2 regions of the Arthrobacter sp. Y3221114 genome follow, and region 2 is predicted to be linked to the other one. Evidence: riboswitches for the same ligand, from Rfam matches in the RefSeq annotation. Region 2 holds a riboswitch; the other holds the start of a gene.
The links. A riboswitch is a leader RNA that binds a small molecule or an ion and turns the genes downstream of it on or off. The one in region 2 is predicted to bind glycine.
Positions count from the first base shown of each region.

Region 1: another riboswitch for glycine. It lies ahead of gcvP (aminomethyl-transferring glycine dehydrogenase); the one in region 2 lies ahead of gcvH (glycine cleavage system protein GcvH).

Region 1 covers NZ_JBNHHW010000002.1:213,311-231,367, reverse strand. Annotated here, with positions in the region: gene AC5RV3_RS05105 (baeRF2 domain-containing protein) at 1-351, shown strand, start outside; gene AC5RV3_RS05100 (glycogen debranching N-terminal domain-containing protein) at 460-2,349, opposite strand; gene AC5RV3_RS05095 (hypothetical protein) at 2,418-2,654, opposite strand; gene AC5RV3_RS05090 (GntR family transcriptional regulator) at 2,771-3,487, shown strand; gene AC5RV3_RS05085 (MFS transporter) at 3,545-5,047, shown strand; gene AC5RV3_RS05080 (S66 family peptidase) at 5,084-6,136, shown strand; gene AC5RV3_RS05075 (mycothiol transferase) at 6,255-6,767, shown strand; glycine riboswitch at 6,868-6,967, shown strand; gene gcvP (aminomethyl-transferring glycine dehydrogenase) at 7,138-10,017, shown strand; gene gcvT (glycine cleavage system aminomethyltransferase GcvT) at 10,033-11,184, shown strand; gene AC5RV3_RS05060 (L-serine ammonia-lyase) at 11,264-12,691, shown strand; gene AC5RV3_RS05055 (hypothetical protein) at 12,688-13,338, opposite strand; gene AC5RV3_RS05050 (NAD(P)/FAD-dependent oxidoreductase) at 13,595-14,941, shown strand; gene AC5RV3_RS05045 (MFS transporter) at 15,267-16,580, shown strand; gene AC5RV3_RS05040 (aldo/keto reductase) at 16,636-17,544, shown strand; gene AC5RV3_RS05035 (DNA-3-methyladenine glycosylase family protein) at 17,624-18,057, opposite strand, start outside.
Region 2 covers NZ_JBNHHW010000002.1:573,849-586,980, forward strand. Annotated here, with positions in the region: gene AC5RV3_RS06810 (oxidoreductase) at 1-187, opposite strand, end outside; gene AC5RV3_RS06815 (hypothetical protein) at 198-1,265, opposite strand; gene AC5RV3_RS06820 (hypothetical protein) at 1,413-1,556, opposite strand; gene AC5RV3_RS06825 (SGNH/GDSL hydrolase family protein) at 1,763-2,575, shown strand; gene AC5RV3_RS06830 (amino acid permease) at 2,835-4,412, shown strand; gene AC5RV3_RS06835 (zinc metalloprotease) at 4,470-6,935, opposite strand; gene AC5RV3_RS06840 (peptidoglycan-binding protein) at 6,943-7,719, opposite strand; glycine riboswitch at 8,147-8,248, shown strand; gene gcvH (glycine cleavage system protein GcvH) at 8,681-9,067, shown strand; gene glyA (serine hydroxymethyltransferase) at 9,064-10,389, shown strand; gene AC5RV3_RS06855 (L-serine ammonia-lyase) at 10,398-11,813, shown strand; gene AC5RV3_RS06860 (AAA family ATPase) at 11,870-12,904, opposite strand; gene AC5RV3_RS06865 (SCO6880 family protein) at 13,005-13,132, shown strand, end outside.

The DNA.
Region 1 (18,057 bases), 360 kb from region 2:
GACCGCCTGGCCAACCAAACAGGGCAGGCCCATCCGGAGTGGACGGCGGGCCTGGGCGAGTGCGTCCGGGCGCTGCAGCAGGCGCAGGTTGGCACGCTGCTGATGAACGACGACGCCCTCGCCGATCATCAGGTGCACGCCCTGACGGCCGAACCGTGGATCGCTACGGCCGGCGAGCAAGCCGTCAACGGCGACCTGCTGGCCAAGGTTCCTGCCCCGGCGGCGCTGGTCCGCGCAGCGGCGCTGACCGACGCCCGGGTGACCATGGTCCCCGAAGGGGCCCTGCCGGGAGGGAAGAGCATAGCGGCGCTGCTCCGCTGGCCCACCGGCCCCGACGTGCCGCGAGGCTAAGGTCCTCCGGCGTGCCGAGAGCGCCGGAGCGCCGGAGCGCCCGGGCGTGGCGCGCCGAGCGGACGCCCGCCGCCCGGCGGGGACGGACCGCCTGCCCGGCGGCGTGTGCTAAACGGCCGTGGCGCTGAAACCGCCCAGGGCCAGCGCCACGGGCACCGCCGCCGCGGCCGCCCCGGCGTGCGGCCGGCAGGCGGACGGATACGGCAGCGCCGGGCGGACCTCCACCGCGGCCTGCCCGCTGAAGAGCTCCGGCAACCGGTAGTCGAATCCCTCGGCCGCGTCGAGCAGCCCTGCCGCCAACTGTGCGGCCTGTTCCTGGAAGCCGGTGCGCAGCAGCCCCATCACAATCCAGGCGGTCTCCTGCGTCCAGACCGCCCCTGAGCGGCGGCGGGTGGGCCAGAACCCGGGGTTCGCGGTGGACAGGGTCCGGACGCCGTAGCCGGAGAACAAGGTCCGGTCCATCAGCCGCGCAACCACCGTCCGGGTTTCCTCGGGGTTCAGCAGCCCCGTGCCCAGCAGGTGTCCCATGCCGGACCCGACGCCGTCCACCCGCTGCTTTTTGTCGTCGAGTGCCATCGCCGGGTAAGGGCCGGCGTCGTCGGTGCACCAGAACCGGCTGCGGAAGTTCTCCGCCAGCCGGGACGCGTAATCCCGCCACTCGGCGCCGGCGTTCGCTTCGCCGAAGTAGTCCAGCAACACTGCTGCGGCACGGGCCGCCTCGTAGGCGTAGGCCTGCAGTTCGCCCGACGCGACCGTCCCGGTCGCCGCCCGGCCGTCCAGATAGCGGTACGCGGCGCGCGTGTCGCCGGACCCCTGGTGCCCCGGCCCCTGCAGGGCGGGAACCGGCGTCTCCAGGAAGCCGTCGCCGTCGGGGTCGCCGTCGATGCGCAGCCAGTCCAGCGCAGCCTCCAGATGGGGCAGCAGGTCCCGGACGGCGTCCTCCGGCATCCCCGAGTGCCAGGCGTCGTGCAGCAGTACGATCCACAGCAGCGTGGCGTCGGGCGACCCGTACAGGACCGGGGGAAGCTGCCGGACCACGGCATCGGCGGGCATCGCCAGGCGGCGCTGCCGCACCTCCTGGACCATCAGGCCGGGCCGTTCTCCCGATTCGGCCGACTCGGCCGTGCCCTGCCACGCCGCCACCGCCCGCAGCGTCCCTTCCGCAACCGCGGCGTCGACCGGCAGCAGCAGCCGGGCGGCAACCAGCGACTCCCGGCCGTACAGCGTCAGGAACCAGGGGGCACCCGCCGCCAAAAAGACATCGCCAGGGGTCTGGCGTCCCGCCATCCGCAGGCTGTTGAGGTCGGTGATGGACCGGCTCATCAGCCGCTGCAGCCGGGGATCCCCCGCCAGCGACGGCGTGCGCAGCGGGGGCGCGGCCGCGGCAGTCAGGGGAGCATCGTCGTCGTTAAGCTCAAGACTCCAGGAGAGCACGACGACGGCGCCCGGCTTGAGCAGCTCCGTCCACTCCAGCCGGATGAGGCTGCCGTCAAAACTGACCCGGGCACCTTCGGCCGTCAGCGCGGCGCGTGTATTGTCGCGCCAGCTCCAGGCGGCTTCGCCCGGGGCCACCGAGCCGGCCTCGCCCGCGGCCCCGGCGCGCACCTGTTCCAGCGGAATGGCGTCGGCCACCAGGTCGACGCGGATTTGGAGCTCCAACTCGTCCTCGAGGGCCGACGTAAACGTGAGCGCCTCGGCCAGCCGGCCGGCTTCCACCGCCCGCGAGCGGTTCAACGTCACCAGCGGATCCGTCCCGTCCGCCGTGGTCCGGATGAATGCGAAGAAGTCGGCGCGTCCGGCCGAGCGCGACTGGGTGGAAATCCACTCCGGTTCCTGCCCGTTCACCGCCAGCAGGCAGCGGGCCAACACGCGGTCGTCCCCGCAGTAGACCCCTTGGGCTCCGGTACCCCTGATCTGTCCGTGGGGCTCGCTCCAGGCTTGGACGGGTGCCGCAAAGACTCCCGTGAGATCGTGCAGATACGGCTGGCGGTAGACCATTTACTCATCTTGGCAGCATCGGCAGTCCCGGAACAATCTGCGCCGGCCGTCCATCGGCCGGGATGGATTCAGCCGACGGTGCCGGAGGCGTCCCGCCCGCCGGGTGTCCAGGACAGGTGGATCAGGACCCCGTCCGTCGTCTCTTCGATGACCAGGCGCAGCTCATCGCCATAGAGTTCCCGGGGACCTGCGGGGCCGCTTTCGCTCTGCTGCACCAGATCGGCCAAGGCGGCGGCCATCGCCCGGCCCCAGTCCTGGTGGTTCTTGCTGTTGGCGGTTGCGGTGGCGGTATAGGTGGCGTTCATGCTGCGCACGTCCTGACTGCACGTTTAGAACCTGCCGCACGACGCTGTGCCGCAGGTCCCATCAGAGTAGCCAGCCCCGTGACCCCGATCTACCTTTTCGCGTACATTACTCGTATGTGACGCCAGTCATAATCCGGCAGGAGGTCATGATGAGGGGCAGCGGGCCCGGACGGGCGGGCCGCGACGAGGCGGTCCGGAAACTGCGGGAGGACATCCTGGCCGGCGGCCTGCAGCCAGGCTCCAGGGTGACCGTTGCCGGGCTCGCCGGGCGCATCGATGCGGAGGAAGCCCTGGTGCGCGACGCCGTCGGCGTCCTCACGGAAGAAGGCCTGATTGAGGCCACCGGGCACGAACACCGGATTGCCAATCCCGGTCCACAGCAGGCCATCCAGCTCCTGGATGTGATGGGCGTGGTGCTGGTCGCGCTGTTCGAGCGGGCTGCCCCGCGTTTGTCGCCCGCCGAGATCGACACCATGGCCACGCTGGCGGAGGACCTGCAGGGGGCGATCAACCGCGAGGACACGCTGGCCTCCTACCGCGCGGTCGGCAGGCTGGTGGCCGTCATCCTGGGGGCGGCAGATCATCAGGAACTGAAGGCCGTGAACACGCATGTGCTCGACCGCTCGCTCGCCCGGCTGCACCTCTTCCAACATGCCGCCGCCTATCCTCTCTGGACCGACGGCTGGCGCGAGACCGTGCAGTATCTCCAGCAGGGTCAGCCCGAGGCGGCAGTGGAGCGACTGCGGCAAACATTCTGGATCCTCGCCGAAGGGTTGGCCCAGGAGGTTCCTGGCCCGCCTGCCGGGCGACCGGGCCGCGACGGGATAAAGTGATTCCCGGCCGGTTTTGATCCCGGCCGCCCGCCCGGCCTTTCGACCCATGGACCACGCTTGCCCTCGCCCGCACAACTGACTGCCGATAACCGACCGAGCCCCGATTCCCCGCCGCCTCCGGAGACCCGCACCGGGCCGCGCCCCGCCCAGCGGCGGCGCCCCGCCCCGTTTGCCGGCCGGCTGACCGTATTCGCCGGCGTCCTGCTGCTCGCGTTGAGCCTGCGGCTGGCCGTCTCCGGTGTGTCGCCGGTGCTGGCGGATATTGCCGCGGATTTGCCGTTCGGCACGGCTTCCGCCGGTGTGCTGGGCATGCTGCCCACCGCAGCCTTCGCCGCCGCCGGGTTCGCCGTTCCGGTGCTGATGCGCCGGATCGGCTTGGAAGCGCTGCTGCTCGTGGCACTGGGCATGGCCGCGATCGGCCAACTCGGCCGTGCGATGGTCTCCGACGTGCCGTCGTTCCTGGTCCTGTCCGGCCTCACCATGGCGGGCTACGGGATCGGGAACATCTTGCTGCCGCCGCTGGTGAAGCGCTATTTCCCGGACCGGATCGGCCTCATCACCGCCCTTTACGTGACATTGCTGGCGGTCAGCACGGCGTTCAGCCCGCTGCTTGCCGTGCCGCTTGAGCAGGCTGCCGGCTGGCGGTTCTCGATCGGAGTGTGGGCGGCCGTAAGCGTGGCCGCGCTCGTGCCGTGGCTGATGACCGCGTGGACGGAACATTGGCGCCGTCGGACCGCGCGCCTGGTGCTGCAGCCCTACCGCCCCGGCGGTTTGGACATCCTCCCGCCGGAGGACGGCGGCGCCCGGAACGCGGCCGGGCCCGGGCCGGCCGTGGGTCCCGGGACGGCAGGTGGCCCCGGCGATGCCCGCTCCGGGGTGGCGGCCGGCCCCGGGGCGACCGGTGGGCCGCCCGGGGCGGAGGCCACGGGTTCCGCAGCGGGAGCCGCGGCCGCTTCCGCCGAAACGACGGAGGTACGCGTCTGGCGCTCGCCGGTCGCCTGGGGGCTGGCCCTGGTGTTCGCCGGGACCTCGTCGAACACGTTTGCCATGTTCACGTGGTTGCCGCCGTTGTTGGTGGACAGCGGGATGCTGCCCCCGACGGCCGGCACCATGCTGGCCTACTACGCCATCCTGGGCCTGCCGACCAGCCTGTTGGTGCCGCTGATCGCGGCGCGGCTGCGCAATCCGTTGGGCTTGGGCCTGCTGTTCATCGGCTTCTACGCGGCCGGATACGCCGGGCTGCTGCTGTCGCCCTCGTTTGGCACGTGGCTGTGGATCACCTTGGCCGGGCTCGGCCAGGGCACCTATGCCATGGCGCTGCTGCTGGTCAACCTCCGGACCCGCACCACGGCCGGTGCGGCGGCGCTCTCCGGGTTCGCGCAGGGGATTGGATACACCGTCGCCTGCGCCGGTCCGCTGATGTTTGGGCTGCTGCGCGACGTCAGCGGCGGCTGGGGTGCTTCTTTCGGCCTGCTGGGAGCTGCTTTGCTCATCCTGGCTGTGGGCCTGGTCATCGTGCGGCGGCCCCGCTATCTGGAGGACTCGGCCCGGGACCGGTAGCGGCTGCCGACGGACAGCCCGTGGTTGGATGGGGAAATGCCGACGAGCCATGCCCTCGTATCGCCGCCCAAGCTTGAATCGGGCGACCGGGTCGCGATTCTCTCTCCGTCCTTTGCGGCCCCCGGATTCGCACCGGATGTCCACGAGCAGGCGATGCGTCGTCTCATCGCCGAAACGGGACTGATCCCCGTGGAATACCCGACGACCCGAAAGCTTGGCGCTTCCGCCGCGGAACGCGCTGCGGACCTCCATGCCGCGTGGTCGGACCCGGCCATCCGGGCCATCCTCGCGACGATCGGCGGCGATGACCAGATAGCCGTCATTCCCCACCTGGACGCCGGTCTCGCCGCCGCGAACCCCAAGATCTTCATGGGCTACAGCGACAACACGAACCTCCTGAACTGGCTGTGGTCGCTCGGAATAGCGGGCTACTACGGGGGCTCGACCCAAGTGCACCTCGGAGCCGGCCCGCACGTTGACGACGTGCACCTGGCGTCGCTGAAGGCAGCGCTGTTCACGGGCGCCGAGCTGGAACTTGTGGATCCCGGCGAGTCCGAGGACTTTGGGCCGGACTGGCTGACGCCCCAGGCCCTTGTCGAATTCGGCCAACGGGAACCCACGCAGCCGTGGACCTGGGCGGGACCGGAGCGGGAAGCGGCCGGCCGCACCTGGGGCGGGTGCCTGGAGGTCATCGATCAGCTGGCCCTGGCCGATCGGCTCCCTTCTCGGGAATCCCTCGAGGGATCGATCCTGATCCTTGAGTCCAGCGAGGAGACTCCTCCGGCGGCATGGGTCAAGAGGTGGGTCCGGGCGCTGGGCGAACGGGGGGTCCTGTCGGCCGTGGAGGGAGTGGTCGTGGCGCGGCCGCCGGTGAGCACCCACGACATGGTCCCGCCAGCGGACGAGCGGGCCGGTCTCCGCGCCGCCCAACGCGATGTGGTCCTCGCCGAGATGAAGCGCTACAACGAACACGCCGTCGTCTGTGTCGGGGTCCCGTTCGGTCATACCCGTCCGCAATGGATCGTCCCCTACGGCGGAACGATGCGGCTCGACGGCCGGAACCGAACCATCACGGCGGATTACAGCTGACGGCTTCGAGGCGGTTCGGGCGGGGATGCGCCGTCCCCACGCCCTCACGCGGGGCACGCATTCCTCGCTGTGGCACCAGACGGTAGGCTGGCGCCACAATCGACCACGAGGAGGCGCCATGAAGTTCAATGACCTGCTCGCCGATGCCTACGGCAGGATCCAGGAACGCGTCCACACCGTGCTGGACGGGCTGGACGCCGGACAGTTGGCCGCCCGGCCAGGCGGCGACAGCAACTCGATCGCCTGGCTCCTCTGGCATCTGACGCGCATCCAGGACGACCATATTGCCGATGTCGCCGGCACGGACCAGTACTGGCTGACCGGCTGGGCGGAGCGGTTCGACCTGCCGCTGCCCCGGAAAGACCATGGCTACGGCCACACGTCCGAGCAGGTAGCGGCCGTGCGGGTCGAATCGGCCGAGTTGCTGCGCGGCTATTACGACGACGTCCATGCGGGCACCCTGAAGTACCTGGAAGGACTGACCGAGGACGACCTGGACCAGATCGTGGACACCCGGTGGGACCCGCACGTCAGCCTGGGGGTCCGGCTGGTCAGCGTCCTGGACGACTGCCTGGAGCACGTCGGGCAGGCCGCGTACGTGAAGGGCATGCTCTCGCGCGCGAAAGCCTAGCGGCCGCGGCCGCTAAACCGGGCCGTGGCCGTCGCCGCCTTGTTGCCCGCCAGCCGCTCGACTACCATTCAAGGAGTCAGAAACAACTGAATACAGCCTTCGACATGCGGCGGGAGAGTCCTGCTGGGTACCAGTCAGCAGGCGCCGTAGGAGCAATACCTCCCCAGGAATCTCTCAGGCCCCTGTACCGCCGCGGAGAGGCAACTCTGGAAAGCAGCCGGACCGTTCAGGACCGGCTCACCGACGGTGCAAGCAGGAGTCGGCCCCTTGGGCCATCCCTGCGGAATCTCTCAGGTTCAGTCACAGAGCGGGGAGGAACCCTTCACTACCGGCATGGTCCGCCCAGCCGGGGATAACTGGAGTTCCTCACATGACGGCTAAGTCCACCAGCACTACCCGGCCCGGCAGCGCTTCCTTCACCGACCGCCACATCGGTCCGCGCCGGAACGACGCGGAAACCATGCTCAAGCAGCTGGGTTATGGCAGTATCGACGACCTGGTGGACGCGGCCGTGCCCGCAGACATCCGCCAGCAGGAACCGCTGGCCCTGCCCGCCGCCCGCAGCGAGTCCCAGGTCCTGGGGGACCTGCGCGCCCTCGCCGCGAAGAACGTGAAGGCCGTGCAAATGATCGGCCAAGGCTACTACGACACCATCACTCCGGCCGTGATCCGCCGCAACGTGGTGGAGGACCCGGCCTGGTACACCGCCTACACCCCGTACCAGCCGGAAATTTCGCAGGGCCGGTTGGAGGCGCTGCTGAACTTCCAGACCATGGTCCAGGACCTCACTGCGCTCCCGATCGCCAACGCCTCGCTGCTGGACGAAGCCACCGCAGTGGCCGAAGCCGTGCTGCTGATGCGCCGGTCCAACAAGTCCAAGTCCGCCGGCAAGACCGTGCTGGACGCGGACCTGCTGCCGCAGACCATCGCCGTCGTCAAGGGCCGGGCCGAGGCGCTGGACTTCGACGTAGTGGTTGCCGATCTCTCCGCCGGCCTGCCCGACGGCGACATCTCGGGCATCGTGCTGCAGCAGCCGGGAGCCACCGGCCGCGTGTTCGACCACGCTCCGGTGATCGCGCAGGCCAAGGAGCGCGGCGCCTTGGTCACCGTGGCCGCCGACCTGCTGGCCCTGACCCTGATCACGCCTCCGGGCGAGCAGGGCGCGGACATCGCCGTCGGCAACACCCAGCGTTTCGGCGTGCCGCTCTTCTTCGGCGGCCCGCACGCCGCCTACATGGCCGTGCGCAAGGGGCTGGAGCGCTCGCTGCCCGGCCGCCTGGTGGGCGTGTCCAAGGACGACGCCGGCCGCCCCGCCTACCGCCTGGCCCTGCAGACCCGCGAGCAGCACATCCGCCGCGAGAAGGCCACCTCGAACATCTGCACCGCGCAGGCGCTGCTGGCCGTCGTTGCCAGCATGTACGCCGTCTACCACGGACCCGAGGGGCTGAAGGCAATTGCGCAGCACGCCAACGAGGCCGCCCGCACCCTGGCCGGCGTGCTCACCGGCGCAGGCTACTCGCTGGTGGCCGACCGGTTCTTCGACACCCTCACGGTGAAGGCTCCCGGCAAGGCCGCGGAGATCGCCGCCGCCGCCGAGGCCAAGGGCGTGAACCTGCGCCGCATCGACGCCGACCACGTGGGCATTTCCGCCGACGAAACAACGACGGCGGAGCACCTCGCCCTGGTCGCGGAGGCCTTCGGTGTGGAGGACGCCGCCGGCAAGACCGCCGAAACGGCCGGGAGCGCCGGCTTCGAGCTGCCGGACGACCTGCTGCGCAGCTCGTCCTACCTGGATCATCCGGTGTTCCACAGCCACCGCTCCGAGACCCAGATGCTGCGCTACCTGCGCCGGCTGTCCGACCGCGACCTGGCGCTGGACCGGACCATGATCCCGTTGGGTTCGTGCACCATGAAGCTGAACGCGACCGCGGAAATGGAAGCGATGACCTGGCCGGAATTCGCCTCCATCCACCCGTTCGCCCCGGCCAGCCAGACCGCCGGCTGGCGCGAACTGATTACCGACCTGGAGGAACGCCTCGCGGCGATCACCGGCTACGCCGGCGTCTCCATCCAGCCCAACGCCGGTTCGCAGGGCGAATACGCCGGGCTGCTGGCCATCCGCCGCTACCACTTGGCCAACGGCGACGACAAGCGCGACGTCTGCCTGATCCCCGCCTCAGCGCACGGCACCAACGCGGCCTCGGCCGTGCTGGCCGGCATGAAGGTTGTAGTGGTCGCCACGGCACCGGACGGCACCATCGACCACGCCGACTTGCGCGCGAAGATCGACCAGCACGCGGACGCGCTTTCGGCCATCATGATCACCTACCCGTCGACGCACGGTGTGTACGACGCCGACGTGCGCGACGTCTGCGAGGCGGTCCATGCAGCCGGCGGCCAGGTCTACATCGACGGGGCCAACCTCAACGCGCTGGTCGGACTCGCCCAGCCGGGCAAGTTCGGCGGCGACGTCTCCCACCTGAACCTGCACAAGACCTTCTGCATCCCGCACGGCGGCGGCGGCCCCGGCGTCGGGCCGGTAGCGGTGGCCGAGCATTTGGTGCCGTTCCTGCCGGGCAACGCCGCGCTGGCCGAACACGAAGGCAAGGGCGTGCCGGTCTCGGCCACCGAGTACGGCTCCGCCGGCGTGCTGCCGATCTCATGGGCCTACGTGGCCATGATGGGCGCCGAGGGCCTGACCGAGGCAACGAAGAGCGCCCTGCTGGCCGCCAACTACGTCGCCGCCCGGCTGAACGAGCACTTCCCGGTGCTCTACACCGGCAACGACGGACTGGTCGCGCACGAGTGCATTCTGGACCTGCGCGAACTCACCGCCAAGTCCGGGGTGACCGCCGAGGACGTGGCCAAGCGCCTGATCGACTATGGCTTCCACGCGCCCACGCTGTCCTTCCCCGTGGCAGGCACCCTGATGGTGGAGCCGACCGAGTCCGAGGACCTGGCGGAGATCGAGCGGTTTATCGACGCGATGATCGCGATCAAGGGCGAAATCGACCAGGTGATCGCCGGCGACTTCCCGCTCGACGCCAGCCCGCTGCGCCTGGCGCCGCACACCGCCGCGGCCGTGGTCAGCTCCGACTGGGACCGGCCGTACACCCGCGAACAGGCCGCCTTCCCGGTACCGGGCCTGCAGGTGGACAAATACTTCGCCCCGGTCGGACGGATCGACGGCGCCGGCGGCGACCGCAACCTGATCTGCAGCTGCCCGCCGCCCGAAGCCTTCGAGAACTAGAGAGGTCCGCACCGAATGACTACCGAGACCACCACCATGCCCCGGCACACCGCCCTCTACGAGGAACACGAGCGGTTGGGTGCCTCCTTCACCGACTTCGGCGGCTGGATGATGCCGCTGAAGTACAGCAGCGAGTTGGCCGAGCACCGTGCCGTGCGCAACAGCGCCGGCCTGTTCGACCTCTCGCACATGGGCGAAGTCTGGGTCACCGGCCCGGAAGCCGGGAAGTTCCTGGACTTCGCACTCGTCGGCAAGCTCTCCGCCGTCACCGAGGGCCGGGCCAAGTATTCGCTGATCTGCAACGCCGACGGCGGGATCATCGACGACCTGATCATCTACCGGCGTCCCGCCGGCCAGGACGGGGACCGCTACCTGGTGGTGCCCAATGCCGGCAACGCCCCGACCGTCGCCGCGGAACTCGCCGCCCGGGTCCAGGGCTTCGACGCCACCGTGGAGGACGCCACTGCCGAAACGTCGCTGGTGGCGGTGCAGGGACCGAAGTCCGTGGAAATCCTGCTCCAGCTGGTGCCCGCCAACCAGCACGCCGCGGTGCGGGACATGAAGTACTACGCCGCCGACGAGGTGGACTTCACCGTGTCCGGGGCGCCGCTCAAGCTGTTGCTGGCCCGGACCGGGTACACCGGCGAAGACGGCTTCGAGATCTACGTTCCCAACATCAACGCGGCCACGCTCTGGAACGCCCTGCTGGAAGCAGGGCGGGGCTCCGACCTGCTGCCGGCCGGGCTGGCCTGCCGCGACTCGCTCCGGCTGGAAGCGGGCATGCCGCTCTACGGCAACGAGCTCACCCTCGAGACCAGCCCGTTCGACGCCGGCCTGGGCGGCGTGGTGGCGCTGAAGAAGGACGGCGACTTCGTGGGCCGCGAGGCGCTCGAGGCGCAGAAGGAGAAGGGCTCGGCCCGCAAGCTCGTGGGGCTCAAGGGCGCCGGACGGCGCGCCGGCCGCTCCCACTACCCGGTCCTGAAAGACGGCCGGACCATCGGCGAAGTCACCTCCGGCCAGCCCAGCCCCACCCTCGGCTACCCGGTCGCGTTGGCCTACGTGGACGCCGAGTACGCAGAACCCGGGACCCGGGTGGAGGTGGACCTGCGCGGCAAACCGGAGCCGTTCGACGTCGTCGAGCTGCCCTTCTACCGGCGGGACAAGTAACCGCGTCCCGGCAGGCAAGTAGCGGCGGCACCGCGGACCCGTTGTGCCAGAGAGCTGCGTGAATAAGGAAAGGGATGACATGGCTGTAGGCGTTTTCGACCTTTTCTCCGTGGGCATCGGTCCCTCCAGTTCGCACACGGTGGGCCCGATGCGGGCTGCCTCCGTGTTCGTGCGGGAGGTGGCCGAGGCCGGCCTGCTCGACAGGGTGGACGGGCTGCGCGTGGACCTGTACGGCTCGCTCGCTGCCACCGGACGCGGACACGGGACGTTCACCGCCGTGCTGCTGGGGCTGGAGGGCTTCGAACCGGAGCAGATCCTGCCCGCTCAGGTGGAAGAGCGGCTGGCGGACATCGCCGCCTCCGGCCGGCTGCGGCTGGGCGCGGAACTGCCCGGCGCCGCCGGCCGGACGCTTGACTACGGTGTGCAGGACATGGTGCTGCACCCGCTGACCGTGCTGCCCCGGCACACCAACGGCATGACGTTCCAGGTGCTGGAATCGGCCGACGACGGCGAGTCCCGCCTCCTGCACGAAGCCACCTTCTTCTCGGTGGGCGGCGGCTTCATTGTCCGCGGCGGCGAGGAGGAAGCCGCCCGCGAGGAGCTGGAGTCCTCCAAGCAGCAGCTGCCCTATCCGTTCCGCACGGCGGCAGGGCTTTTGGAGCACTGCCGCAACACCGGCCTGGCCATCAGCGACATCATGATGCTCAACGAAGAGGCCTCACGCCCGCGCGAGGAGATCGAGGCCGGGCTGCTGCACATCTACAACGTCATGGAAGAGTGCAAGGACTCGGCCATCCGCCGGGAAGGCGACCTGCCCGGCGGACTCAACGTCCGTCGTCGGGCCCCCGCCTGGCACGAACGGCTGCGCAAGGAAGACCCGGACCGGGACCACAAGTACTGGCAGGAATGGGTCAACCTGGTGGCGCTGGCCGTCAACGAGGAAAACGCCTCGGGCGGGCGGGTGGTCACCGCGCCCACCAACGGGGCCGCCGGCATCATCCCCGCCGTGCTGTTCTATGCCACGCACTATGCACCCGGCATGGAACAGGCCACCCGCGAGGACAAGGAGCAGGTGGTCGTGAAGTTCCTGTTGACCGCCGCCGCCGTCGGGGTCCTCTACAAGGAGCAGGCATCCATCTCCGGTGCCGAGGTCGGCTGCCAGGGCGAAGTCGGCTCCGCGTCGTCGATGGCTGCCGCGGGACTGGCCGAAATCCTCGGCGGAACCCCGGCCCAGGTGGAAAACGCGGCCGAAATCGCGATGGAGCACAACCTGGGGCTCACCTGCGATCCGATCGGCGGGCTGGTGCAGATCCCGTGCATCGAACGGAACGCCATCGGCGCGGCCAAGGCCGTGAACGCGGCCAAGATGGCGCTGATGGGTGACGGCACGCACCGGGTGTCGCTGGACCAGGTCATTGTGACCATGCGCGAGACCGGGCGCGACATGAGCGACAAGTACAAGGAAACCGCCACCGGCGGTCTCGCCGTCAACGTCGTGGAGTGCTAGGAAGCCACGTCCTCCATGTCCTGTCCCGACCGGTCGACGGCGGGCGGGCCGGCGGGACGCCGCGGCGGCATCGGCGGCCGGCGCGTGGCGACCGGCTTTCGGGCGCCGGACAAGACCGAGGCAGGACGTTCAGGGGTCTGCGACCGGGCAGGTGCGGCCGGCGGCTGATGCGGTGTCCCCGGCCGGCGCCCCACGGCGTCGCGCCACTGTCCGGCACCGGCGCCCAGCTGTCCGGCGCCGGACTTGGCGGCAGCGCCAATCCTGCGGGCAGCCGGGGCGATTTGACTGGCCAAGACCGTGGCACGACCGGCGGCCTCACCCCACGGCAGCCCGGAGATTACCGCGCCGGCGGCGCGTGCCGCGGCTAAAAGCCGTTGGGCGGCCGGGCGCCGGCCATCCGCCTCGGGCCGGTTGAGCACCATCAGGATGGCGGCGAGCAAGGCGACCGGGATGGAGACCAGCACGGCAACGGCGCCGGCATACATGGCCAGGAACACCTTGGCGGGGGAATCAAACATGCCGGCGACGAAGGCCGCGGCTCCCAGCAGCAGCCAGAGCCAGAAAACCATGACGCCACAGAGCGTGGTGCGGGCCCGGCGATAGGTACGGAGCGACCGCCCGCGCACGGTGTGCTTAGCCGCCTCCACGCTTCCTACTCCCCAACGACAGCCCCACGAATTCAGGCACCTGAGCACATTGTAGGCCGCCGCCCGCCCCGGGCGCGGAGGGCACGCCGGAGGGACGGGCCGGTGAATGCGGCCCTGCCGGAAGCCGGGCCGGACCGAGGGTTCAGCTGCGTCTGGGGCGGTGCTAGTCTGGCCGCAGGCCGGCCCTGAAACTGCCGGCGAGGAATGCACCAGGACCACTCAAACACTGTCGACAAACAGGGAGGAAACCTGGACCATGACCACTTCAGCGACGCCTCACATACTCATCCTGGGCGGCGGCTACGTCGGCCTCTACACTGCCTGGGGGATACGCAAGCGGCTGGGACCGGCGGGTGCACGGATCACCGTTGTTGAGCCCAACTCGTACATGACGTACCAGCCGCTGCTGCCGGAGGTAGGCGGCGGGGAGATCGAACCGCGAATCGTCACGGTTAACCTGCGCAGCGCGCTGAAGAAGGTAGACATCGTCCGCGGCAAGCTGGTGTCGCTGGACGTCCAGGCCAGGATCGCCCAGCTGCGCGAGCTCGGCGGCGACGAATTTTCGGTGGCCTACGACCACGTGGTGTTCGCCGTCGGTGCGGTCACCAGGACCTTCCCCACGCCGGGGCTGGAAGAGCACGGCATCGGGTTCAAGACCGTGGAGGAGGCTATCTACTGCCGTGACAAGGTGCTCGACAACGTGGCGCTGGCCGCCGGCACCAGCGACCCGGAGGAACGGGCCAGGGCACTCACGTTCGTGGTGGTCGGCGGCGGCTATACCGGCGTCGAGGCCCTGACCGAGTTGAGCGACTTGTCCAAGCTGGCTGTGGACGCGCATCCGGAGTTGGACCGCTCGCAGCTGCGCTGGGTGCTGGTCGAGGCACTGGACCGGGTAGCACCCGAGGTCGGACCGAATCTTTCGGAGTGGACCTTGGGCCAGTTGCGCCAGCGCGGCATCGATGTGCGGCTGAACACCACCATGCCCTCCTGCGAGGACTCGGTGGCCGAGCTCAGCACCGGCGAGCGTATCCCGGCCGGCCTCATTATTTGGACGGCCGGCATGAAGCCCAATCCGGTGCTGGACGACACGAACGTGCCGCGCGGCCCGAAGGGACACGTGAACGCGAACGCCCGGCTGCAGGTAATCGACGATGCCGGCCAGGTGGTGCAAGGCGCGTGGGCCGCCGGCGACTGCGCCCAGGTACCCGATCTGGAGGCGGAGAAGCAGCCGGCCTACTGCCCGCCGAACGCCCAGCATGCGGTCCGCCAGGCCAAGCTGCTCGCCCAAAACGTGGTCAACGCCGTGCAAGGCCAGACGCCGGCCGAGTACCGGCACAAATCGCTGGGCACGGTCGCGACCTACGGCGTGGGCCGGGGCGCCGCGAAGATCTTTGGCTACGAGTTGAAGGGCAAGCCCGCCTGGTACGTCGCCATGGGCTACCACGGCATGGCGCTGCCCACCTGGATCCACAAATGGCGCCTGCTGGCAGGCTGGAGCCCGCTGGTGTTCGGCGGCCGGGACATCACGTCGATGGGGGCCACCCAGCATCCGCGGCGCGCCTTCGTCGAGGCGCATGCCGACACGCAGAAGGGCCGGACGTAAGCCCCCGGGTAGCAGGCAGGCCCGGGGCAAGCAGGCAGGCCGCAGGCAGGGCCCTGGCCCGGGCTGCCGGCTGAGCTGATATCAGGGCCTCCGCCGCCAGCACAGCGGCTGCCCACCGGCTGCCAGCGGAGCCCCCGAATCCGCACCCTCCCGCGCCCGTCCGTGCACCACCAGGGCGGCCGGAGTCCAGCCGGCGCGGCCAAACGTGAGCCAGCTCTCCATTGTTACGGTGGGAGACCGTTCTGCTGCGAAGCCTGCCGCCGGAAGGCCGGCGCGGGGAGTAGCCTGCTGGACGGAGCCCGACCCGGGCAGCGAGGAGAGCAGTATGTCCAAACACCCCAGTGGCGCACTGCTTTTCGTCCTGACCTGCGCCATGGGCGTCGGCCCGCTGCTGAACTACGGCCTGAGCGCCGTCAGCCCGCTGGTCATCGACGACCTGGGAATCAGCGAGGGCCAATTCGGCCTGCTGGCCACGACCATTTTCGCCAGCGCCGCTGTCTCCAGCATGTGGCTGGGCAAACTCAGCGACCGGATTTCCAGCCGCTCCCAGCTGATCCTGATCTTCGCCGGCACGGCGGTGGCCCTGGTGGTCGCCGCGTTGTCCCACCATTACTTGGTCCTGGTGATCGCCGCGTTGCTGGCGGGCCCTACGCAGGCCATTTCCAACCCGACCACAAACCGGATCATTATGACCCAGGTTCCTGCGCCCAAGCGCCCGGGCTGGATCGGGGTCAAGCAGTCCGGCGTCCAGGGCAGCCAACTGTTCTCGGGCCTGTTCTTCCCCGTCGCCGCGCTGTGGGCCGGCTGGCAAGGCGCCACCGCCCTGGCGGCCGTCGTCGTCGTCGGGTTGTTGCTCTACGGCCTGCGCCAACTCCCGGGACGGGGCACCGAAACGACGGCGGCGAAGGCGCCTCCCGCAAACGCGGCGCCGTCCGCCACACCGCCGGCTGATGTCCCGGCCGCACCTGGCGCAAGCGCCCCGGCCGCCCGGCAGGGCCGCACGGACCGCTCGGACCGCACAAAGCAAACCGAGGGCGCCGGCGGGCCGGCCCGGTTCCCGCTCTCGGTCTGGCTGTTCGCCGGTTACGCACTGCTGTCCGGCCTGGGCATGCAGGCCACCAACGTCTACCTGCCGCTGTTCACCGTCCGGGAACTGGACTTCAGCCTGGTCATGGGCGGCGTGGCAGCCGGCGTCTCCGGCGTCGTCGGCGTAACCTCCCGGGTGCTGTGGGGGCGGCGCATGGCCACGGGTGTGCGGGCCTCCACGCTGCTCATCCTGCTCGGAATCGGGGCGCTCGGCGGAGCGGGGGCATTCCTGGCCGCGGGTTCGCTCGGAATTCCGGCGTTGCTCTGGTTGGGCGTCGTCCTGCATGGTGCCACCGTGTTGGGCACCAATGTGGTGGTGATCGCCGGCGTGATGCGCGTGGTTTCGGCCGAACGGGTCGGAGCAGCCTCCGGCATTGTCTCGATGGGAATGTATGCCGGTTTCGCCGCCGGGCCGCTGCTCATGGGTCTGCTGCTCGAGGCCACCGGCAGCTTCGATACCGGCTGGCTGCTGGTGGGCGCCGGATACCTGCTGTGCTCGGTGCTGGCCGTCGCCCTCCGCGCCTACGGCAACCGCGCCGGCGTCGTGCGCTGATTTCGCCTCGGGTAGCTTGGTGAACGGAGATGTTGGGACTGCAGGAAGGCACACGGTGAAACAACGCGCACTCGGACGGTCGGGATTGCACGTCTCAGAACTGAGTTTCGGTGCCGGCGGGTACTGGGGCATGAAGGCTTTCCCCGAGCGGCAGGCGGCGCACCTGATCGACCAAGCGCTCGACGGCGGCATCACCGCCTTTGACACCGGCCCGAATTACAGCCGCGGGAATGCCGAGGAGAGGTTGGGCCGGATCCTCAAAGGCCGCACGGAGAATCTGGTGATCTCCACGAAGGTCGGGTCCCACTGGATCAACAACCGGAATGTGAAGGATTACTCGGCCCGGGCCATCGAAAACAGCGTGCATGGCAGCCTGCGGCGGCTCCAGTTGGACTACCTGCCCTTGCTGCACTTCCATGGTTTCCCCCAGCCGGCCGGTCCTGCGATCGACACCGTCCTGAAGCTGAAGGAACAGGGAAAGGTCGGGGCGCTCGGCGTCTCCACCGGCCGCGGCGGGGCCGGGAAGGCGCTGAAGCTGGGCATCTTCGACGCCCTGATGGTGGAATACAACATCGTGGACCGGTCGCTGGCGACGGTGATCTCCGAGGCGCGGGACGCCGGCGTGGGCGTCAAGCTCAAGTCGCCGCTCGCCCAGACCCTCTACTCGCGCGACATCTTCAAGATCACCGGCCCCAGCGACGTCTGGTACCTGTTGCGGGCGCTGAAAAACCACCGGCACAAGTTTGTGCAAGGCCGGAAGTACCGGTTCATTAACGACGTCGACGGCCTCTCCGCGAGCGAGATCGCGCTGGCCTTCGTGCTCAGCAATCCCGGAGTCTCCAGCGCGGTGATCGGCACCGTGAAGCCGGAACACCTGCGCTCCAACCTCAAGGCGCCGCAGGTCCGGTTGCCCGCGGAGCTGTTGGAGCGGATCGAGCAGGCAGGTTCTGCAGCCCGGAGGTGAAGGGTGTGCGCGCCGGGTGAGGGCCGAAAAAGGGAACGCCGCTCCCGCCCGCGCGGGCAGCCGGTGAAGGGCGGTTTTCCTAAGGCAGGTAGGCCGAGGCGGTCCAGAGGTGGAAGACGGCGTAGGCCCGCATTGGAGACCACGACCGGCCGAGCGCGCGGGCCTCGGTGGCGGTCTTCACTCCGAGGGCCCGCCGCAGCACCAGATCGCCGTCGGGATAGGCATCGCGGTCGTGCAACGCCCGCATGGCAAGGTACTCGACCGTCCACGGACCGATGCCGGGCAGCGCCAGCAGGCGGCGGCGGGTGTCGGCGTGGTCCGTGTCCGGAGAGAGGTCCAGCCCATCCGCGCAGGCTTCGGCCAAGACCTGGACGGTCCGGGCGCGGGCACCGGTCAAGCCGACGGCTTCGCGGACGGCGTCGGGGCCGGCGGCGGCCAGTGCATCCGGTGTGGGGAAGAGCGCCAGGCCGCTGCCGGACCGGGAGCCGAAGGCAGAGACCAGCCGGGCCGTGA
Region 2 (13,132 bases):
CCATCGACGCGTCGTCGGCCAGGTCCATCTCGAGGACGCGGACCCCGTGCTCTTCCAGCGGGCGCATCCGCTCCAGCCGGCGCGCGGCCGCATAGACGATGAAGCCGCCGCGTGCCAGCTCCCGGCACGTATGTTCCCCGATCCCGGAGGACGCTCCGGTTACCAGTGCGACTTTGTCCCTCACCATCACGCCCGCCTCACTTCTCCAATGCCATGACGACGGCGGCGCGCGCCTCGTCCGGCAGGTTCCGGGCCGCGCCGTCGGGAGCGAAGAGCCGCCGGTAACCGTCGAGTTCCACGGTCAGCGGTGCGCCGGCGCTTTGCCCCTTGGCGAGCGGCCACAGCACGGCAAGCTCCGTTGCGTCGTCGGCGCATTCGCTGTCAGCCGGATCCTTTGCGGCCGCCTTCAAGATGACGTCTATGGCCGGGCCCTCAAGGCTACCTCCCCTAAAAAACGTCCCGGACACGATCTCGAACACGTCAAACTCCAGGTTCGGCTGCGCGTCGGCGGGGCGCTCGTCGTCTTCATTCGTTATCCGCTCGGTCCGGTACTGGCAGATCTTCATCGTGTCGGCCTCGCCAGCGCTGGGCAGAAGGCCGGGGGAACCCGGCATGCCCTCGCCGCTGCTACGCGGCTGCGCGCCCGCCGTCTGCTCGAAAGGTACCAGCGCAGCCACTCCCGGCATCGGCTTGATGCCCCACTCGGCGGGGCAGCCAGCATCCAGCGCCGCCCTCGGCTGGATCAGTTCCCTCCGGTGCTGCTTCGACTCGATTACGGTCATGCCCGCCAGAACCTCGCGGACCCCCGGTTTGGTCTTGCCGCAGGAATCCGTCGGCCACGCGGCACGCATGGCCTTGCCGGCCGCATCCACGAGCCACAGATCGGGGACCATTTCCATGTCGGCGGTGCAGGCCAAATTCGCCCTGGGTCCGTCGCTGGGCTGCGCCAGCGCCTTTAACAGTGCGTCAATGTTTCCGGTGAGGCGCTCTTCCGTGAACGCCGACCACAGGCCATCCTCGTCCTCGACGGTTGCCATCGCCAGGGCGTCACAGCGGATGACGTCGACCAGCGCGAAGGCTTCGGGCACGCTGCCGGCCGCCGGCGGCGGAGGCGCGGACGGCCGCCCTGGTTCGACGATGTGCTGCACCGTGGTGCAATCGACGGCGTCGACCAGCTCGGCCTCGGGCCGTGTTTGTTCTCCGGGGTTTCCAGGTTGCTGCCCGCAGGCCGCCACGGTGGCGACGGTCAGCAATGCCGCCATCATCGGCCCGAGCAACCGCCCTCGGCCTCCCTGCCGCCGCTTATGCTTCACCGCGCCCGTCCCCCGATCACCGTCGATGCCGACAGTGTAGCGAGGCCGCCGACAAGCATGACGAGTGCCGCGGCTGAGGGACCGGAACCGACGGAGGGTTCAGGAAAGACGGCGGAACTCGCCTGCCCGGAGCTGGACATAAATCGGCAGTGCCAACTGGATGTGTGAGACGCCGACGGGCTCGTCAAGCAGTTCATTGATCGAGGTCTGCCCTTCCAGCTCGGTCACTTGGCGCCCATCCATGACTCGACCCTACGTCGACAGGACGCTCCCTTAACTAAGACACGCGAGCGCGTTCCACCAGCCGGTAGCCACCTGAGAGCGGATGTTGGAAAATTTACGCGTCGGGGGCTTCGCCCTCAACGGGGTCCCACCCCAATGAGGAGCGTTAGTTGCGGTTCCATTTGGGGTTGGCCTCAGGACGTGGCCCTCGTCCCAGAGGAGGTTCCGTGGGCAGCACCGTCCGGTTCCTGATCCTGGCGCTGATGTTGTTCGCGCTGCTTGCTATGCCGGGGTCCGCGGCCCTGCGATCGGATCCAAGCGCCATTGCAGGACTCGGAGATTCCATCACCCAGGCCGCAAACACCTGTTGCAAGCCCGGCAACTATCCGGCCCAGTCCTGGTCCACCGGCGACGGGCTGTCCGACGGCATTCAGAGCCACTATGAGCGGCTGGTTGCACTGCACCCTCAGACGAGCATCAGCAATTACAACAATTCCGCCGGCGGCGCCGAGGCCGCTGATCTGCCGGCGCAGGTGGCCATGGCCGTGGCCCAGAAGGCGGACTACATCACCCTCCTCATTGGAGCCAACGACCTGTGCGCCTCTTCGGCAGCAGCGATGACGTCCACCACCGACTTCACCGAACAGGTCGCTACTGCTCTCGAGGCTCTGCATCACGGGCTGCCGCACGCCAACATCTACGTCAGCAGCATTCCCGACCTTCATCGCCTGTGGTCCGTTCTGCGCACCGATCAGGAGGCCAGACGGGTCTGGGCGTCCAACGGAACCTGCCCGTCCATGCTCGGCGCCGAGGTCACCGAGAACCAGCGGCAGGAAGTTGTCGCCCGCGAGCTGGCCTTCAACGAGATCCTCGCCGACACATGCGCAAGGTATAAGAACTGTCACTGGGACCGCGGCGCCGTCTACGCCTACAGGTTCTCCGCCACCGAAATCAGCACCCTGGATTACTTCCACCCCGGCCCCGGCGGCCAGGCCGCACTGGCCGAACTGACGTGGCAGGCATTTCAGGGACGCCGTTGACCCCGGATAGGGGGACGGGCCGTGCAGCACACGGGCGCGTAGCAGATGAACAAGAGATATTTACTCAAAAGCGCGAGTAAGTTAGCAACTCTGATGCTTTTTCTGCGGCTAACTCCGGCACTCGTAAGATTTTGAGGTCCTTGTCAGCAACATTCGCTTCGCATAAAAACTCTTTTTCAGCGCGTGTTAGCTTGATCACCGTCCTTTCCGGCGGGCCCGCCGGAAAGCTCAACCAACGCTGCTACCTTCCGGAGGCACCATGGGATTCAGCTCCCCCACGCACACAGACGACAGCGCTGTCGCGCCCGGACCCGCTGCAGAAACACGACGCGGGTCCTCCCCGGGGACAGGGGCAGGCCGCACCTCCGGCAAGGCCGACAACGAACTCAAGCGCGGGCTGAGCAGCCGCCACCTGCAGATGATCGCCATCGGCGGTGCGATCGGCACGGGGCTGTTCGTGGCCTCGGGCGGCACGATTTCCCAGGCTGGTCCCGGCGGAGCCTTGGTCGCCTATGCGCTGGTCGGCCTGATGGTGTTCCTGCTGATGCAGTCGCTGGGCGAAATGTCGGCCAAGATTCCGGTGGCCGGCTCCTTCCAGACCTTTGCCACCCGTTTTGTCTCGCCGTCCTTCGGGTTCGCGATCGGCTGGAACTATTGGTTTAACTGGGCCATCACGGTGGCCGCCGAGCTGGTCGCCGCCGGAATCATTATGGATTTCTGGTTCCCGGGGGTCCCCGGCTGGGTGTGGGCCGGGGTCTTTCTGCTGGTCTTGACCGGGCTTAACGCCCTCTCCGCCAAGTCCTTCGGTGAGTCAGAGTTCTGGCTCTCCCTGATCAAGGTCGCCGCAGTGGTGCTCTTCCTGATCGCCGGCGTGCTGATGATCTTCGGCATCCTCGGGGACAACTCCCCGGGCCTGAGCAACTGGGAAAACCGCGATGAGGTGTTCCACGGCGGTTGGGTCTCGATCATCTCGGTCTTCATGATTGCAGGGTTCTCCTTCCAGGGCACCGAGCTGGTGGGCGTGGCCGCAGGCGAAGCCAAGAACCCGCGCCGCGAAGTGCCGAAGGCGATCCGCACGGTCTTTTGGCGCATCATGCTCTTCTACATTGGTGCCATCTTCATCATCGGCTGCCTGATCCCGTTCACCGATCCGAGTTTGCTGGCCTCCGGCGAGGCCGATGTCGCAGTATCCCCGTTCACGCTCGTCTTCTCGCGCGCCGGAATTGCCTTCGCGGCGGCGCTGATGAACGCGGTGATCCTGACCGCCATCCTCTCGGCGGGCAACTCGGGACTATATGCCTCCACGCGCATGCTTTATGCCATGGCCCATGACGGGAAGGCCCCGAAAATCTTCCGGAGAACCAATGCCCGCGGCGTGCCGATTCCGGCGCTGCTGGCCACCGCGGCGGTGGGTCTCTTCGGATTCCTCTCCGCGATCGTCGGTCAGGGCGCGGCCTACTCCTGGCTGCTGAACATGTCCGGCCTGTGCGGCTTCATCGTGTGGGCGGGAATCGCTGTCTCCCACTACCGCTTCAGGCGCGGCTTCCTGGCCCAGGGCAACAAGGTCAGCGACTTGCCGTACAAGGCCTCCCTGTTCCCCATCGGCCCGCTGCTGGCCTTCGCCCTGCTGGTCCTCGTGATCGCCGGACAGAACTACGAGGCCGTGCTTGCCGGACGGGGCATGGAGGTGCTTTCCTCCTACATTGGCTTGCCGGTCTTCATCGTTTTGTGGCTGGCCCACCGCTTCATCACCAAGTCCAAGGTGGTGCCGCTGCTCGAGATGGACCTCGGGGCACCCGAGGACCTCGAGGACGAACCCGCCGGCGCCACCCGGTGACCCTGCAGCCGCCGGGCTGCCCTGGCGCTGCGGGGCGCCGGCGGTAGCTGCCGAGCGTTATCCGCTCGGCACCGGCGCCGGTTCGTCAGCCGGAGCGGGCGCAGGGGCGGGCTCCTGCGCGGGGGCGGGTTCGGGCTGCGGTGTGCCGGTGGGTATCGGTGCCGGGGATGTCGTCGCCGTTCCGGGCTCGGGTTCACCGGCGGGTGTCTCTGCCGGGGCGGGTGGCTGCCCGCTGCCGGTGTCCGCCGGAGGTGTTGCCTCCGGAGACGAGCCCGTGTCGGAGGCCGGCTCTGTTTCGGACGCCGCGTCGGTGCCTGTGTCGGCGCTGCCGTCACCGATGGCGGCGTCTTGTTCGATGATGCCGAGAATGCGCTGCTTGTAGTCGTTCAGCCGGGCCTGGATTTCGTCCAGGGGAACGTCTTCGAGCGACCGGCCGTAGGCGGCGATCTCCTCCCACAGGGATGCCAGTTTCTCCATGCCTGCGTCGCTGAGCGGACCGTCGAGGGTGAGGACCAACTGGCTGGCGAGGGCGTAGGTGAGGCACTCGACGCAGTTGTAGTTGGCCGCCGCCGAAAGGTTTTGGGGGACGACGACGTCGGCCTGGCCGAGGATCAGGACAACCTGAAAACCGACGGCGACGGCGGTGCAGCCCCGGCACGAAGCGAAGGCGTAGGCCTCGTTCGTGGCGTCTACCGGTCCACCGTCGGCCCAGACAAGGGCGAAGGCGACGTCGTAGACCACGGATCCGTCCTCAACGTTGACGGCAAGGGCCTGGTTTCCGTCCTCCTCCGGGGCCAGCGGCCGGTCGAAGGGGAAGACCCAGGCCGGCGGTGTGCCGGTGCCGACGTCAGTACCGGTGGTGCCGGCACCGCCGTCGTTCGTCGGATCTTCGCCGATGTCCGCGGTGGCGGTCGCTTCGCGCCCAGGCTGATCGTCACGGGGAACAAGGACCATCGCCAGTTGTGGATTCTCCGCCGTCGGCAGGTCGGTACCGGACGGCCACGCCGCCACCGTTTGTCCTGCGCGGCCTTCGGTCAGCCCCGCCGATGACACCGGGGCGAAGGAAGCTGCCGCATCGAACAGGGTTCCGCGCTCGTAGGGCTGCACCGGGCGGTAGGCGCCGTCGTCGGGCCACCAGGCCCAGGCCAAACCGGCGAGAACGGCGACGGCGGCGGCCATGGCAGTCACCCGCCGGAGCGGCCGGCCACGGGTTTTCGCCCAGACCGCCGTGCCAAGCTGGCGGGCCAGGCGCAGCAGGATGTAGGCAATCCCGAGAATGGGAAGCGCGACGGCGGTGATCGCCAGGACACGCACGGCCATGCCGGCGAAGTCACCGTCCGAACCGGCATCGGCCAACAGCCTTTGTTGGTCCATGATGCTGGCCCAGGCCGTCCCCAGGACCCGGGGAAGCGAGACCACCATCATGAAGAGGCAGAACAGGAGCAGCGGAACCGTGACCAGGACCCAAGCTGTCACGACGGCCCTGGCCCAGGGCTTGAGCAGCTTGGGTTCGGGATCGGACCACCGCCAGGGCAGCAGCCCCAGCAGGGTGGGCTTGATCCGTTGGAACAAGTCGGGAACCCCGGTTGCGTCAGCGAGAATGTGGTAGCCGTCGAAGCGAACCAGGGGCAGCAGTTGGCGCACCATCTGCAGTATCTGGGTCACCACCACCAGCAGCAGCGCGTCGAAGCCGGTGAGCCACCAGGCAGCTATCGTGCCCACCACGACGATGGCGTTGAAGTACAGGCCGCCCAGATCCGTGCGGAGCCGGCCGCCGCGTCCCAGCCGGTAGGAGTCTGTGACGTCGGTGTAGAAGGCGGGCCAGATCAGGTACAGGCCAACGCCCATGGCTCCCGGCGTTGCGCCGCCGCGGCGCGCCCCGGCGGCATGGCCGAACTCGTGGAAGCCGGCTGAGAGAAGGGTGATGGCGAAAACCAGGAGCAGCAACCCGGGATTGGCGAAGGCTTCGTGCGTTGCCGAGCCGAGGCCCTTGACCATGAGCACCCACCAGCACGCCGCCAAAAAGGCCAAGGTCACGGGCAGGGCGATCAGCGGATGGAACAGGACGGCGAACGGAGCCGTCAGCTTCCGGGTCAGCGCGGGATCCGTGACCGTGTAGCGGAAGCGCATGCCCAGCAGCGGGCTGGCCTTTTTGACTTCCGGTTGCGAGCCGTCCGCGAGCCGCAGCAGGCCCAGCGGCAGCAGCTGTTTTTGGATCAGCGTCTGCACGTTTCCGGCAGTGATCAGCCTGCCGGACTTCCCGCCGGCGTGTTCGGCAATTTGGTCGAGGCTTCGGGAGCCGTCCACGCCCTCCAAAACCGCATAGAGCAGCGGAGTGAGCTGAAGCGTCTGGCCGTCCGCGCGCCGGACCAGCGCGGGCGGCTCCCGGTAGCCGGATCCCTGTGCCGGTCCGAGGAGCTGCACGCCGTCGGCCAGCGCCGGGACGTCAATCGAAGGCGCAGCAGACCGGCCGCCGGGCAGCACGTCACTCGTGGCCGGCGGCCGGCTCGGACTGATGCTCATTCAGGGACTATTGCTCGAGGTCGGACTGCTGGCCGGCATTGGCCTCGGCGCTGCCGTCGATCTGCTGGTTGATGATGGCGTCCTGCTGCGCCACCGCGACGGCATTGCTGTCGACCGAGCCGATATTCGCCGCCACCGCGGCGTCAATCGGCGCGGCAACGTTGGCGTTGGCGGCCACAGCACCGTTGATCGGGGCCGCAATATCGGCGTCAGCAGCCAGATTGACGTTGACGTTGAGCAGGTTCCCGTCGAGGGTCGACCCAAGGCCTTCCGTGACCGATCCGGTGTCGGGCAGGGTGCCGTCCGGCAGCGTGCCATCGGGAAGGGTGCCATCCGGCAGCAGCGCCGGTTCAGTGGCCTCCTGCCCGGTGGCGTTCTCCAGCGGAAGGCCGGAATCACCGGCGGCGGCCGTCCCGGCAGCGGAGCCGGCCGTTGCCCCGGCGTCGTCCACGGTGTCATTGCCCTGGTCGATGGTGCTGTCCTGAGTTGACTCGGCGGTCGCGTCCGCAGTGATGCCCTGGTCGATGATGACGCCCTGATCGGACAGGGCCTGCGCCGTGGAGCCGGACGAGAGGATGTTGGCCGAGGCGGCGGCATCGATGGGGGCCGCCACGTTGGCGTTGGCCGCGACGGCCAGATCGATCGGCGCGGCCGCATCGATGGCCAGGTCGAGATCGGCATTCAGATCCAGGATGGACGCGACTTCCTTGTCCGGCAGCGCCGTTCCGGACTGGGATTCGAGTTCCTCCGGCGACAGCGGCGTGCGTCCCTGTTCGTTGCTCATCAAAATCTCCGTCTCCGGCGCCTGGCGCCTTCCGTTCCAACCCGTGGTCGAGTTGATTATCGGCCCGGCGGCACCGGGCCCTGATCGTTTGCCCTCCTCTTCAGCACATCAACGCAAAGCATACTGATGAATCCTTTTATTGTGTAGGCGCCGGTGCGGTCACGGGCGTGCGGCGGCCGACGAGGCCCTGAATGTGCCGGGACGGGGAGTGACTGCCGGCGGGACCACCGGAGAGCAGGCGCCGGCGCTACCGGAGAGGCGGCCGTCGGGGGACCGGAGAGTAACGGCCGGCGGGACGGGACCTTGAATTGGCGGCCGGGCGCAACCTGGAACGGCGACGAGGCATGATGTTTGGCGGCGGGAATTTGGGATCCCGCGGGCACTGTGTGTAGGGTGTGAGGCGAATCACCCACAACTGAATGCCTTTTGAACCGTGGCGGGAGAGTCCTTTCCGCACACCATCCGGGCAGGCGCCGTAGGAGCAAATCCTCCCCAGGAATCTCTCAGGCCCATGTACCGCCGCGGCGAGGCAACTCTGGAAAGCAGTCAGGCAGCAGCCTGGCTCACCGACGGTGCAAGCGGATCACACTCCGCGGAATCTCTCAGGTCAGATACAGAGCGGGGAGGAACCCCAATCCCAGCCGAGCCCTCGGGCCGGCCCGATCTTGGAGTTCCTCATGACTTCCTACCTGCAGCGTCGCGTCCTCCGCAGACATTCAAAGACTTGGTTGCCGGCCCTGGCCCCACCTTGATCCCCGCCCCGTCGTTCCCGACGCCGGCGCCTGATCCTCGAGCCAAGGAGCCCGGGGATCCAACGGCCATCGATCGCTTCATCGAAGCCATGATCGCCGTCCGCAAGTGCTTCCACGAAGCTTCAAGGCAAACAAAAACGGGTGCACTGCAGGGACCGAGGCGGCCTCCTCCTCTCCTCAACAAAAGCGTGTTTACGAAAGGCATCACAGTGAGCAAAGTCAACGCGGAACTACGATACTCCGCAGAGCATGAATGGGTGGCCGCAGACGGTTCCGGCCCGTCCAGGATCGGCGTTTCTGCCGTGGCAACCGAGGCACTGGGCGACATCGTGTACGTGGATCTTCCCGAGGTCGGCACCGTCGTCACGGCCGGCGAGACCTGCGGTGAAATCGAGTCCACCAAGTCCGTTTCGGATCTCTACTCTCCGGTGACCGGCGAGGTCACCGAAGTCAACGGCGACGCCGTGGCCAATCCCGCCGTGATCAACGATGATCCCTACGGCGCGGGCTGGCTCTTCACCGTCCAGGTGTCGGAGGAAGGCCCATTGCTCTCCGCCGAGGAGTACGCCGCCGCCAACGGTGGTGAAGTAGCATGACCGCGGCCATGACGGCGGTCGCCAGCGCCAGCCTGAACGCGGACCTGGGCGTCCTCGATCCGGAAATCGCCGCCCAGATCGACAACGAGCTGCGCCGCCAGCAGGCCGGGCTGGAAATGATCGCCTCGGAGAACCACACCTCTGTCGCCGTCATGCAGGCCCAGGGCTCGGTGGTGACCAACAAGTACGCCGAAGGTTACCCGGGACGCCGGTACTACGGCGGCTGCGAGCACGTCGACGTGATCGAGCAGCTGGCCATCGACCGGGTCAAGGAGCTGTTCGGGGCCGGCTTCGCCAACGTCCAGCCGCACTCCGGTGCGCAGGCCAACGCCTCGGTGATGCACGCCCTGATCAAGCCCGGCGACACGATCCTGGGCCTGAACCTGGCCCACGGCGGGCACCTGACCCACGGCATGAAGATCAACTTCTCCGGCAGGCTCTACAACGTGGCCGCCTACGGCGTCTCCGAGGAGGACCACCGGGTCGACATGGCCGAGGTGGAGCGGCTGGCGCAGGAGCACAAGCCGCAGCTGATCATCGCCGGCTGGTCCGCCTACCCGCGCCAGCTCGACTTCGCGGAGTTCCGCCGGATCGCGGACGCCGTCGGGGCGTACCTGATGGTGGACATGGCGCACATCGCCGGCCTGGTGGCGGCGGGCCTGCACGCCAGCCCGGTGCCGCACGCCCACGTGGTCACGTCCACCACGCACAAGACGCTGGCGGGTCCGCGCGGCGGCATCATCCTGACCAACGAGGCCGACATCGCCAAGAAGATCAATTCTGCGGTGTTCCCCGGCCAGCAGGGCGGGCCGCTTCAACATGTCATCGCGGGCAAGGCCGTGGCGTTCAAGATCGCCGCGTCCGAGGAATTCGCCGACCGCCAGCGGCGCACGCTGGCGGGCGCACGGATCCTGGCCGAGCGGCTGTCGCAGCAGGACGTCGCGGAGAAGGGCATCACGGTGCTGACCGGCGGCACCGACGTGCACCTGGTCCTGGTTGACCTGCGCAATTCCGAGCTGGACGGCCAGCAGGGCGAGGACCTGCTGGCGGCCATCGACATCACGGTCAACCGCAACGCGGTGCCGTTCGACCCGCGGCCGCCCATGGTCACCTCCGGCCTGCGCATCGGCACGCCGGCGCTGGCCACCCGCGGCTTCGGCGACGAGGCGTTCCACCAGGTCGCGGACATCATCGCCGAAGCCCTCATCGCCGGACCGGCCGCGGACCTGTCCGGCCTGAAGGCCCGGGTGGAAGCACTGGCCCAGGCGCATCCGCTCTACCCGGACCTGGCACCGGTTTCCACACCAACCGAAGGTCGTTAAGGAGCATCATGGCCGTCGGCGTCTTCGACCTCTTCACCGTGGGCATCGGTCCCTCCAGTTCGCACACCGTCGGCCCGATGCGGGCAGCCGCAGTCTTCGCCGGGGAACTGGTGTCAACGGGTGTGCTGGACCGGGTCGCCGGGCTGCGGGTGGACCTGTACGGATCCCTCGCGGCCACCGGCCGCGGCCACGGCACCTTCACGGCGGTGATGCTCGGGCTGGAAGGCTTCCAGCCCGAGCAAATCCTGCCCGACGACGTCGAATCCCGCCTGGCAGAGATGGCCTCGACCGGCGAGCTGCAGCTGTGCGCGCGGGTCGAGGGCTCGGCCGGACTGACCCTGGACTACAGGGTCGAGGACATGGTGCAGCATCCGCTCACCGTGCTGCCCCGGCACACCAACGGAATGAAATTCCAAGTGACCGACGACGCCGGCGCGGTCCTTCACGAGGCGACGTTCTTCTCCGTGGGCGGCGGCTTCGTGGTCCGCGACGGCGAGGAAAGTGCGGCAGCGCGTGAACTGGACGCCTCCAAGGAGGGGCTCCCCTACCCCTTCCGGACGGCGGCGGAACTGCTGGAACACTCCCGCAACACCGGCCTGGGCATCAGCGACATCATGATGCTCAACGAGAAGGCCTCACGCTCCGAGGCGGACATCCGTGCCGGCCTGATCCACATCTGGCAGGTGATGGAGGAATGCAAGGACTCCGCCATCAAGCGCGAAGGTCTCTTGCCCGGGGGGCTCAACGTCCGCCGTCGGGCCCCCGCCTGGCATGAGCGGCTGCGCAAGGAAGACAAGGACCGGGACCACAAGTACTGGCAGGAATGGGTCAATCTCGTGGCCCTGGCCGTGAACGAAGAGAACGCCTCGGGCGGCCGCGTCGTCACCGCACCAACCAACGGAGCGGCCGGAATCATCCCCGCGGTCATGTTCTACGCCACGCACTACGCGCCGGGCATGGACAAGGCCACGCAGGCGGACAAGGACGACGTCATCGTGAAGTTCCTGCTGGCAGCCGCCGCCGTCGGGGTCCTCTACAAGGAGCAGGCCTCCATCTCCGGCGCCGAGGTCGGCTGCCAGGGCGAGGTGGGCTCCGCGTCCTCCATGGCCGCAGCGGGACTGGCCGAGGTGATGGGCGGCAGCCCGGCGCAAGTGGAAAACGCCGCCGAGATCGCCATGGAGCACAACCTGGGACTGACCTGCGACCCGATCGGCGGCCTGGTGCAGATCCCCTGCATCGAACGCAACGCCATCGGCGCCGCCAAAGCCGTGAACGCGGCCAAGATGGCGCTCTGGGGCGACGGCACGCACCGCGTCTCGCTAGACGAAGTCATCATCACAATGCGCGAAACCGGCAAGGACATGAGCTCCAAGTACAAGGAAACCGCAATGGGAGGACTGGCCGTCAACGTCGTCGAATGCTAGGCGCCCGGCCAGCCGCAGCGAACGCAGCATTCGCCTGACAGCCGCCGCGGATCCGGTCAGGCCAGCCAGCGCCGCCAGCGTGACTGCTCCGGTTCCGGCGTTGGTTCCGGCTCCGGCTCCTCACCCAAGGCCAGCGCGGCCTCGACGATGTCGTCCTCGGTGAGCGTCATGACGGCCTCACGATCGAGCGCATCGAAACTTCGTTCCCCGTCCAGCGACAGCCGCAGCGCCTGGCGGTTGAGCGCCTGCTCGAACAGCGTGCGGGCGAACCGTGCGTTGCCGGAGTCCTCGCCCGCGTGAAGCCCGGTGAAAATGCGGCGCAGCATCTGGTCCGCACCCGGCTCCAGCGTGTACTCGTGTTGGGCCAGCATCTGGTGGAAGATCGTCTGGAGTTCGTCGATGGAGTAGTCGGGGAACGTGATCTCGCGGGCGAATCGGGAGCGCAGTCCGGGGTTCGAGAGCAGGAAGGACTCCATCAGTTGCGGGTACCCGGCCACGATCACGACCAGGCGGTGGCGGTGGTCCTCCATCCGCTTGAGCAGGACCTCGATCGCCTCGGGACCGAAGTCCGCCCGGCCGTCGTCCGGGGCCAGCGCGTAGGCCTCATCGATGAACAGGACACCATCCAGCGCACGCCGGATCACCCGGTCCGTCTTGATGGCGGTCGCGCCGACGTACTGCCCCACCAGGCCCGAACGGTCGACCTCGACCAGGTGGCCTTTCTGCAGTAGACCGACCGCGCGGTACATCTCGGCCAGGAGCCGCGCCACGGTGGTCTTGCCCGTGCCCGGATTTCCGAGGAACACCAGATGCTGTGATGTGGCCACCTCCGGCAGGCCGTGCGCCTTACGGCGGGCCTGGACCTGGAGTAGTGCGACGAGGGCCCGCACCTGTTCCTTCACGGTCCCCAGTCCGACCAGCGTGTCGAGCTCGGCCTGCACCTCGGACAGCGGCCGGGCCGGCCCGGGCCTCGCACCGATGCGATCACCGACCAGGTCGTCGACGCGCTCCGAACCGTGCAGCTTGAGCTGATCGGCCAGATGGCCGACGGTTTCGCGCAGGTCGTCGAGCGGATTGCGGCTGGCAGCCATGCATCCACTGTAGTACCCGGTTCCCGACCGGGGTGAGGTTGGCCTCACTAGTACCACCCCCCCCTTTTTGGCCGTAGTTCACGCGACACAGGAGTCTCCGTTGGATAATGCGCGGAGAAGCGCACTCCGGAAGACGTTTGCCCGTGACCTCGCCTCGCGGATTCCGGGACTGTCGGCCCGCCTGCAGTCCACCGGAGCCGGAATGGCCCGTCCGATGCCGGCACAGGA